DNA from 2 places in the Delftia sp. Lp-1 genome. Region 2 is predicted to be linked to the other one. Evidence: predicted binding sites of a transcription regulator. Region 2 holds the regulator's gene; the other holds the start of a gene.
The links. The regulator NrdR, encoded in region 2, represses ribonucleotide reductase genes. The targets are predictions, from matches to a motif close to CACNANATNTNGTG.

Region 1: the regulator NrdR is predicted to act here: its motif matches at 3,371-3,384, upstream of LGR64_RS16715 (ribonucleoside-diphosphate reductase subunit alpha).

Annotation. Positions count from the first base shown of each region.
Region 1 covers NZ_JAJALJ010000002.1:1,674-6,890, forward strand. Annotated here, with positions in the region: gene LGR64_RS16710 (ribonucleotide-diphosphate reductase subunit beta) at 1-117, opposite strand, end outside; gene LGR64_RS16715 (ribonucleoside-diphosphate reductase subunit alpha) at 324-3,245, opposite strand; gene ampD (1,6-anhydro-N-acetylmuramyl-L-alanine amidase AmpD) at 3,775-4,410, opposite strand; gene LGR64_RS16725 (sigma-54-dependent transcriptional regulator) at 4,397-5,217, opposite strand, start outside.
Region 2 covers NZ_JAJALJ010000001.1:1,250,459-1,255,675, reverse strand. Annotated here, with positions in the region: gene LGR64_RS05485 (lytic transglycosylase domain-containing protein) at 1-43, shown strand, start outside; ZMP/ZTP riboswitch at 181-356, shown strand; gene glyA (serine hydroxymethyltransferase) at 391-1,638, shown strand; gene nrdR (transcriptional regulator NrdR) at 1,661-2,116, shown strand; gene aroC (chorismate synthase) at 2,183-3,280, opposite strand; gene LGR64_RS05465 (helix-turn-helix domain-containing protein) at 3,481-3,978, shown strand; gene LGR64_RS05460 (CBS domain-containing protein) at 4,125-4,577, opposite strand; gene LGR64_RS05455 (O-acetylhomoserine aminocarboxypropyltransferase) at 4,684-5,217, shown strand, end outside.

The sequences.
Region 1 (5,217 bases), on a different contig from region 2:
CTTGGCATTGATGATGCGCTTGTCGGCGGCATTCACGCGCTTGTGTGTGGTGCTCGGCGCAGCCTCCGCGCCGCTGGGCGTGTTCGAGAGAGTGGCGTCGTCGTCAAAGGTCAGCATTGCAAATTTCTCCGGCATGCCCTGGGGCATATGTTCAGTTCATTCGGTGCGAAAGAGTCCTCTCTTTCTGCTCCGGTCAATGTAGGACCATGGGTGGCCTGGCGTGTTGAGCAGGCCCAAGGTCCATGGCGAAGATCCTGCGCATGGCGCTGGCTGGCGGGCAGGGCGCGGGGCCTGCGCCGTGGCGAGGCCCCGCGCTGCGCGGCTTACTGGCAGGCTTCGCAGCCGGGATCGTCGATGGCGCAGAACTTGATGTCCGTCGCCGGTGCCTGGGCGCGCGCGGCGGCTGCCGCGGCTTCCAGGGCGCTGGAGGTGTTCACGGCGGCAGGCTGTGCGGCGGCGGCCGAGGGCACGGCGTTGAGCACGCGGCTTTGCACCGTGGACTTCTCGATGTTGGTGGCGCTGGTGGTGCGCAGGTAGTAGGTGGTCTTCAGACCGCGCAGCCAGGCCAGCTTGTAGGTGTCGTCCAGCTTCTTGCCCGATGCACCGGCCATGTAGATGTTCAGGCTCTGGGCCTGGTCGATCCACTTCTGGCGGCGCGCAGCGGCCTCGACCAGCCAGGTGGGCTCGACCTCGAAGGCGGTGGCGTACAGGCTCTTGACGTCCTGGGGCACGCGGTCGATGGGGCGCAGCGAGCCGTCGAAGTGCTTGAGGTCCATGACCATCACGTCGTCCCACAGGCCCAGGCGCTTCAGGTCACGCACCAGGTACTGGTTGATGACGGTGAACTCGCCGGACAGGTTGGACTTGACCGACAGGTTGCCGAACGAGGGCTCGATGGAGGCATCGACGCCGACGATGTTGGAGATGGTCGCCGTGGGCGCGATGGCCACGCAGTTGGAGTTGCGCATGCCGTGCTGGCCGATCTTGGCGCGCAGGGCATCCCAGTCCAGGCGCGAGGAGCGGTCCACTTCCACATAGCCGCCGCGTGCCTTCTCCAGCAGGTTCAGCGTGTCCAGCGGCAGGATGCCCTGGTCCCACAGCGAGCCCTTGTAGCTGGAGTACTGGCCGCGTTCCTTGGCCAGCTCGGTGGAGGCCCAGTAGGCGTAGTAGCAGATGGCTTCCATCGACTGGTCGGCGAACTCGACGGCCGCGTCGCTGGCGTAGGCGATGCGCATTTCATAGAGCGCATCCTGGAAGCCCATCAGGCCCAGGCCCACGGGGCGGTGGCGCAGGTTGGAGTCCTTGGCCTTCTGCACGGCGTAGTAGTTGATGTCGATCACGTTGTCCAGCATGCGCATGGCCGTGGTGATGGTCTTGCGCAGCTTGCCGTGGTCGATGGCGCCATCGACGATGTGGCGCGCCAGGTTGACCGAGCCCAGGTTGCAGACGGCGGTCTCGGTGTCGCTGGTGTTCAGCGTGATCTCGGTGCACAGGTTGGACGAGTGCACCACGCCGGCGTGCTGCTGGGGCGAGCGCACGTTGCAGGGGTCCTTGAAGGTGACCCAGGGGTGGCCGGTCTCGAACAGCATGGACAGCATCTTGCGCCACAGGTCCATGGCCGGGATGCGCTTGAACAGCTTGAGTTCGCCGTTGTCGGCCTTGGTTTCGTAGGCCTTGTAGGCGTGCTCGAAGGCGGCGCCGAAGAGGTCGTGCAGGTCGCCGACATCGGAGGGCGAGAACAGGGTCCAGTGGCCCTTTTCCATGACGCGCTTCATGAACAGGTCGGGAATCCAGTTCGCCGTGTTCATGTCGTGCGTGCGGCGGCGGTCGTCGCCGGTGTTCTTGCGCAGTTCGAGGAATTCCTCGATGTCCAGGTGCCAGGTCTCCAGGTAGGTGCAGACGGCGCCCTTGCGCTTGCCGCCCTGGTTCACGGCCACGGCCGTGTCGTTGACCACCTTGAGGAAGGGCACCACGCCCTGCGACTCGCCGTTCGTGCCCTTGATGCGCGAACCCAGGGCGCGCACGCGCGTCCAGTCGTTGCCCAGGCCGCCGGCGAACTTGGACAGCAGGGCGTTTTCCTTGATGGACTCATAGATGCCGTCCAGATCGTCGGGCACCGTGGTCAGGTAGCAGGAAGACAGCTGCGAGCGCAGCGTGCCGCTGTTGAACAGCGTGGGCGTGCTGCTCATGAAGTCGAAGGACGACAGCAGCTCGTAGAACTCGATGGCGCGTGCATTGCGGTCCTCTTCCTGCAGCGCCAGGCCCATGGCCACGCGCATGAAGAAGGACTGGGGCAGCTCGATGCGCGTCTTGCGCACGTGCAGGAAGTAGCGGTCGTACAGGGTCTGCAGGCCCAGGTAGTCGAACTGCTCGTCGCGCTCGGCCTTGATGGCGGCAGCCAGGCGGGGCAGGTCGTAGTTCAGCAGCTCGGGGTTGAGCAGCTCGTTGTCCACGCCCTTGCGGATGAAGCCGGGGAAGTACTCTGCGTAGGCCGCCTGGATGTCGGCCGGGTGCACGTCACGGCCCATGACCTCGCGCACGATCGTGTGCAGCAGCAGGCGGGCGGTGACGTAGGTGTAGTCGGGGTCTTTCTCGATCAGCGTGCGAGCGGCCAGGATGGAGGCCTTGAAGACTTCTTCGATCGGCACGCCGTCGTATAGGTTGCGCAGCGTCTCGGCGACGATGGGGGCGGCCTGGATATCGGCGTTGAGGTTGCGGCAGGACGCCTCGATCAGCGCCAGCAGGCGGGCCTGGTCCAGCGGCACGCGCTGGCCGTTGTCGGTCACATGCAGCACGGGCGCCGGTGCGGCGGCGGCAGCCGCTGCGGCCTCGGCGGCCTTCTTTTGCTCGGCACGTTCCTGGTTGCGGCGGTCGCGGTACAGCACGTAGGCGCGCGCCACGTCGTGGTGGCCGCCGCGCATCAGGCCCAGTTCGACCTGGTCCTGCACATCTTCAATATGGAAGGTGCCGCCGCCCGGACGCGAGCGCAGCAGTGCGCGAACCACGGCCTGGGTCAGCTCGTCCACGGTCTCGCGCACGCTGGCGGAGGCCGCACCCTGGGCACCGCGCACGGCCAGGAAGGCCTTGGTCAGCGCGACGGCGATCTTTTGCGGCGTGAAGGGCACCACATCGCCGCTGCGGCGGATGATCTGGTAGCCGTCCTGCACGGACAGGTGATGGGCGGAGGAAGGATTGGCAGCATCACCGTGCGCAGCGGGAGCCAAAGAATTCAGTGCTTCTTGCATGAGTTTCCTCAACGGGTGTTTGTGGATAGAACGGACGCGGACCTGCACTTGGGGCAGGCTTGCTGGGAGATGGAATCGGGGTCGGATGTACACACCGTTTTCACAGGGTGTGCACAGCTTGTGAACACTAGATATGGTGTCCAGCGTGCTTCTGGGCACTACCTGTAGTGTATCGCCGTCTCATGTACACGGGGTACTCACAGCCGGAAAACCGCTGTTTGCGCTGCGCCAAACGGGTGCGCAACCTACAAGCCAATAGCAGCAAAGGCCCGCTGCGCCGTGACTTGCGGGCGATGGTCCGCCGCAAGCCGCTGCAGCCTTGGCCCTGCGCCGGTCGGACCGCTGAAAGCCCCATGGACAGTGGGGCTGCGACACATGCGTGAATTTGTAAAAAATGATCAGGCAGCCGCTGCGTGCGCCTGGCGCGCCACATCGGTTGCTTTCTGGATTGACACAGCCTTTGTCCTCTGCCTGTGGACAAGCGGGATTTTGCGCAAGACCTGGCGGTGCCTGCGATGAGGGTGTGCGCTTACGTGGAGGGCTGGCCCGCGCCCGGCGGCAGCTGCCAGTTCGCCGTGGCGGGGTGATGGGCCAGCAGCCCGCGCAGCCGGTGCCAGTCGAAGCCTGCGCCCGGATCGCATTTGCGGCCCGGCGCGATGTGCTCATGACCTGCGAGATGGGCCACGGGGTAGCGCGCCGCGATGGCGTTGCACAGGGCATCGAGCGCCGCGTACTGGGCCGGCTCGAACCGCAGGCCCTCCAGGCCTTCGAGCTCTATGCCGATGGAGTCGTCGTTGCAGCGGTCGCGGCCCCGCCAGCAGGAAGCGCCTGCATGCCAGGCGCGCGCATCGCAGTCCACAAACTGCCAGACCTCGCCCTGGCGCGTGATGAAGAAATGCGCCGACACCTCCAGGCCGCGTATCCCCTGGTAGTAAGGATGGGCATCCCAGTCGAGCTGGTTGGTGAACAGTTGCTGGACCGCACCCGTGCCGTACTCGCCGGGGGGCAGGCTGATGGAGTGCACGACGACCAGATCGACCAGCGCCTGGGCCGGGCGCTCGCCAAAGTTGGGCGAGGGCAGGTGGCGGGCCTGCTGCAGCCAGCCGCCTTGCCAGGTCCAGGCCGGGGCCTGGGTGGCTTGCGCCTGCGGATCAGGACTTGCCATGGCCGCCTCCGTCCGCCTCGGCGCTGGCATCGCCGGGCAGGGCGATGTTCAGCCGGTCGATGCGGTAACGGATCTGGCGCAGGCTCAGGCCCAGGCGCGCGGCGGTGGCCGTGCGGTTGAAGCCGTTTTCCTGCAGCGCCTGCACCAGGATGCTGCGCTCGCGCTCGTCCAGCCAGGCCTGCAGGTCGCGGGGCAGGTCGGCATCGGCTGGCTCTGGCGATAGCGGGCTGCCTTGCGGCAGGGGGCGCGAAGGCGAGAGCGGAGGAGAGGGCGAGGCGGATGCAGGCGGTGCGGGCGGGGCTGGTGGCGTGCCGCAGGGCAGCTGCATCTCGGGATCTATGCGCAGCGGTCCGTCCTCGCCCAGCGTGATGGCGCGGTGCAGCAGGTTCTCCAGTTCACGCACATTGCCGGGCAGGGGCAGGCGGGCGATCTGCTGCACTGAACGCTCGTCGATCTCGGGCATGGGCAGGCCGGATTCCTGCGACAGCCGTGCCAGCAGGGCGCGGCACAGGGCAGGCAGGTCCTCGCGGCGTTCGCGCAGCGGGGGCAGCAGCACCTCGATGACATTGAGGCGGTAGTACAGGTCCTGCCGGAAGCGCCCCTGCTGCACATCGGCAGCCAGATCGCGGTGGGTGGCGCTGACGATGCGTACATCGGCCGCTTCCTCCTGTGCGGAGCCCAGGGGGCGCACGCGGCGCTCCTGGATGGCGCGCAGCAGCTTGGCCTGCATGGCCAGGGGCAGGTCGCCGATCTCGTCCAGAAACAAGGTGCCGCCGCGCGCAGCCTGGAAGTAGCCGTCGCGGTCCT
Region 2 (5,217 bases):
CTCCGAGCAGGTGGCCCTTCAGTCCCAGGAGCCGGCGCTTTAGCCTGACTTCCCGGCATAGTGAGTGCACAGCTGGCCAAGGCCAGCTTTTTTCATGCCCGATCCAACTGCAGGTGGCCCACGCAAACGCCTTCTGCAACGCCCCTGCCAGGTCTTCGGCGCCACCGGCTCAGCTACACTAGCGGGGTACGCAACTGGCGATAGGCGCAGCCGCTTCACGCACCGCTGCCGCTGACGTGGAAACCAGCAGAAGGCCCGAGAAGGACCACCTTCTGTGAACCACCGGGGAGCGTACCGCCCAGCCTCCATGCGCACGCGGGATCTGGAGTGTTCCGCCGTTCGCCTGGGCAGCCCTTGGCCTCAAGGGAATTTCAAGTTCACAGGACTGCCATGTTTCAACGCACCAATACCGTCGAGAAGGTCGACGCCGAAGTCTTTGCCGCCATCCAGGCCGAGAACCTGCGTCAACAAGAACATATCGAGCTGATCGCCAGCGAGAACTATTGCTCGCCTGCCGTCATGGAAGCCCAGGGCTCCCAGCTCACCAACAAGTACGCCGAAGGCTATCCGGGCAAGCGCTACTACGGCGGCTGCGAGAACGTCGATGTGGTCGAGCAACTCGCCATCGACCGCGTCAAGAAGCTGTTCGGCGCCGAAGCCGCCAACGTGCAGCCTAACTCCGGCTCCCAGGCCAACCAGGCAGTGCTGATGGCCTTTGCCAAGCCCGGCGACACCATCATGGGCATGAGCCTGGCCGAAGGCGGTCACCTGACGCACGGCATGCCGCTGAACATGTCGGGCAAGTGGTTCAACGTGGTCTCCTACGGCCTGAATGCCGAAGAAGCCATCGACTACGACAAGATGGAAGCGCTGGCGCGCGAGCACAAGCCCCGCATCATCGTGGCCGGCGCATCGGCCTACGCCCTGGCCATCGACTTCGAGCGCTTCGCCAAGATCGCAAAGGAAGTCGGCGCCATTTTCTGGGTGGACATGGCCCACTATGCCGGCCTGATCGCCGCAGGCGTGTACCCCAACCCCGTGCCCCACGCCGACGTGGTCACCACCACCACGCACAAGAGCCTGCGCGGCCCGCGCGGCGGCGTGATCCTGATGAAGGCCGAGCACGAGAAGGCCATCAACAGCGCCATCTTCCCCGGCCTGCAAGGCGGCCCGCTGATGCATGTCATTGCCGGCAAGGCCGTGGCCTTCAAGGAAGCGCTGTCGCCCGAGTTCAAGACCTACCAGGAACAGGTCGTGAAGAACGCCAAGGTTGTCGCGGAAACGCTGACGGCACGCGGTCTGCGCATCGTCTCCGGCCGCACGGAAAGCCACGTCATGCTGGTGGACCTGCGCGCCAAGGGCATCACCGGTAAGGCGGCCGAAGCCGCGCTGGGTGCCGCCCACATGACGATCAACAAGAACTCCATCCCCAACGATCCCGAAAAGCCGATGGTGACCAGCGGCATTCGCGTGGGCACGCCCGCCATGACCACGCGCGGCTTCAAGGAAGAGGAAGCCCGCCTGACAGCCAACCTGCTGGCCGACGTGCTGGAGAACCCCGCCGACGAAGCCAACCTGGCCCGCGTACGCGCCCAGGTGGCCGAGCTGACGGCCCGCTTCCCGGTCTACGGCGCCTGAGTTGCACGCATAGAGGCCTGCCATGAAGTGCCCGTTCTGCAGCCATCCGGACACCCAGGTCGTGGAGACCCGCGAGGCCGAGGATGGGGGCTTCATCCGCCGCCGCCGCCAGTGCGGCGGCTGCGACAAGCGCTTTACGACCTATGAGCGGCCCGAGGTCAGCTTTCCCGCCATCGTCAAGAAGGACGGGCGGCGCATCGAGTACGAGCGCGCCAAGCTGCTGGGCTCGTTCAAGATCGCGCTGCGCAAGCGCCCCGTGAGCACAGAGCAGATCGATGCCGCCATCGAGCGCATCGAGGAGCGGCTGCGCAACCTGGGCGAGCGCGAAGTGCTCTCCAGCCGCCTGGGCGAGATGGTGATGCGCGAGCTCAAGCTGCTCGACAAGGTCGGCTACATCCGCTACGCCAGCGTCTACCGCAGCTTCGAGGATGTGGACGACTTCAAGAACGTCATGGATGAGGTGCGCAATCCCGGCTGATCAGGCCGGCAGGACGCAAGAAAGCCGCCCTTGGGCGGCTTTTTCTTTGGTAGCCTGGCAGTGCTCTCAGGGCGCGGCGGCAGGGATGGGAGCCAGGCCCGAATCCACGTCACCGCACTGTGCGCGGTGGCGCAGCGCATGGTCCATCACCACCAGGGCCAGCAGCGCCTCGGCGATGGGCGCTGCGCGGATGCCGACGCAGGGGTCGTGGCGGCCCTTGGTGATGACCTCGGTGCTCTGGCCCTGCACGTCGATGGATTCGCGCGGCGTAATGATGGAACTGGTGGGCTTGATGCCTATGCGCACTTCCAGGTCCTGACCCGTGCTGATGCCGCCGACGATGCCACCGGCGTTGTTGCTGCGAAAGCCTTCGGGACTCAGCGAGTCGCCGTGCGTGGTGCCGCGCTGGACCACGCTGTCGAAACCGGCACCGATCTCCACGGCCTTGACCGCATTCAGGCCCATCATGGCGTAGGCGATATCGGCATCCAGGCGGTCATACAGCGGCTGGCCCAGGCCCACCGGCATGCCGCTGGCCTGCACGCGCAGCGCAGCACCGCAGGAGTCGCCCGACTTGCGCAGCGCATCCATGTATTCCTCGTATTGGGACACATCAGCCACCGGTGCAAAGAAGGGGTTGTTGCGCACATGCTCCCAGCTCTCGAAGGGCAGGGACAACTCGCCCACCTGGGTCATGCAGGCGCGGAACTCGGTGCCGAACTTTTCCTTGAGCCACTTCCTGGCCACGGCACCAGCGGCCACCGTGGGGGCCGTCAGCCGTGCCGAGGAACGGCCGCCGCCGCGCGGATCACGGATGCCGTATTTCTGGAAGTAGGCGTAGTCGGCATGGCCGGGACGAAAGCTCTGCGCAATGTTGGAGTAGTCCTTGCTGCGCTGGTCGGTATTGCGGATCAGCAGCGCGATCGGCGTGCCCGTGGTGCGGCCTTCGTAGACGCCCGAGAGGATTTCCACCGCATCGGGCTCGTTGCGCTGGGTCACGAACTTGCTGGTGCCGGGGCGGCGGCGATCCAGATCTTGCTGGATATCCGCTTCGTTCAGCGCCATGCCGGGCGGACAGCCGTCGATGACGCAGCCTATGGCCGGGCCATGCGATTCGCCGAAGTTGGTGACAGTGAATAGGGTGCCGAAGGTGTTGCCGCTCATAGGCCGACGATTATGCCCGGGTAGCCCGCAAGCGCCGTGCCCGCGGCGGCGGTGCATTGCGCAGGCAGCCATCGCCCAGCGAGAATAAAAATAGCTATCGAATTGCAAATATTCATAGTTAAAATTGCAATCCACCCTTTTTCAACCCGCCTGCGGATCACCACGCTGGCACCAGCCGCAAACTGCGGGAGGTTCGTGAAATGCAGGCCTCTTACGACTCAACGCAAATCCAGGATCACGGCGACCATGCGGGCAGCACTCCACCGGCATCGCCAGGCCTTCAGCCCAAGGACGAGGAGCAGGACCTTCGCCCCTCGCTGCTGAATGTACTGCTGACATCGTCCAGCCCTGGCGATTTCAGAACCCGCAATAGGCTTGCCCAGGCCAAGCAGTACATGCGGGCCCGGCTCGACGACCCCGAGCTCAAGCCCTTGCAGGTGGCTCGGGACATGGGCATGTCGCTGCGCAGCCTGGCGCGGCTGTTTGCCACCGAAGGCCTGACCCCGAGCCGCTGGCTCTGGAACGAACGGCTGGCCCAGGCGCACCTGCTGCTTCGGGCAGACAATGCGCGGCGCGTGACCGATGTGGCGCTGGCCTGCGGCTTCACCAGCTTCTCGCACTTCAGCCGTGTCTTCAGACAGGCCTATGACGTGCCGCCCAGCGCCTTGCTCAAGCCCAAACGCCGCCGCGTGCACTGACAGGTCCTGCTGACCATCCGCTCGCTGTTCACGCGACTGTCTGCTTTGCGCCCTGCGCGCAAAGACAAAGGCCTCCGCCGCATTTTGCGTTCGGAGGCCTTGCTGCCCAATGTGAAACGGACGAAAGGTCGATATCGCCCCGACGATCAGTCCGCGCCCTGGCGCTCGCCCTCGGGCCAGTCGCGGATGTAGGCCTTGAGCATGCGGTTCTCGAAGTTCTGGCTGTCCACCACAGCCTTGGCCACGTCGTACAGGCTGATCACGCCCATGAGCATGCGCTTGTCCATCACCGGCATGTAGCGTGCGTGGCGGTCCAGCATCATGCGGCGCACCTCATCCATGTCGGTTTCCATGGTGCAGGTCATGGGAGCGTCGTCCATGGCCGAGCGCACCAGCGTCTCGCCCACCCCGCCGTGCTTGACGAAGCCCTGGATCACTTCGCGGAAGGTCAGCATGCCGACCACGTCGCCATGCTCCATGACCACGAGGGAGCCGATATCGCGCTCCGACATCACCTGCACCGCGCTGGCCAGGCTTTCGTCCGGCGACACCGTGTAGAGGGTGTTGCCCTTGACGCGCAGGATGTCACTTACTTTCATGCCGTATCTCCAAATTTGTCTGTGTCGCCGTGGTTGCGGCAAACCCGTGTCTGACAGGAAATATAGCCCACAATGCCCGCTTGCCTTGACAACCATGGAGACAGGAATGCCCGGCTACTCGGACCCCGGCTTTGACACCCTGGCGCTGCACGCGGGCGCACAGCCCGACCCCGCCACCGGAGCGCGCGCGACGCCCATCCACCTCACGACCTCGTTCGTGTTCGAGTCCAGCGACCATGCGGCCTCGCTGTTCAACCTGGAGCGCCCAGGGCACGTCTACAGCCGCATCTCCAATCCCACGAACGCCGTGCTGGAGCAGCGCGTCTCGGCCCTGGAAGGCGGCGTAGGCGCCATCGCCGTGGCCAGCGGCCAGGCGGCGCTGCACCTGTCGGTGGCCACGCTCATGGGCGCGGGCAGCCATATCGTGGCCAGCACGGCGCTGTACGGCGGCTCGCAGAACCTGCTGCACTACACGCTGGCGCGCTTCGGCATAGAAACCACCTTCGTCAAGCCCGGCGACATCGACGGCTGGCGCGCTGCGGTGCGCCCCAACACCAAGCTGTTCTTCGGCGAGACGGTGGGCAACCCGGGCCTGGATGTGCTGGACATCCCCACCATCAGCGCCATCGCACATGAGGCC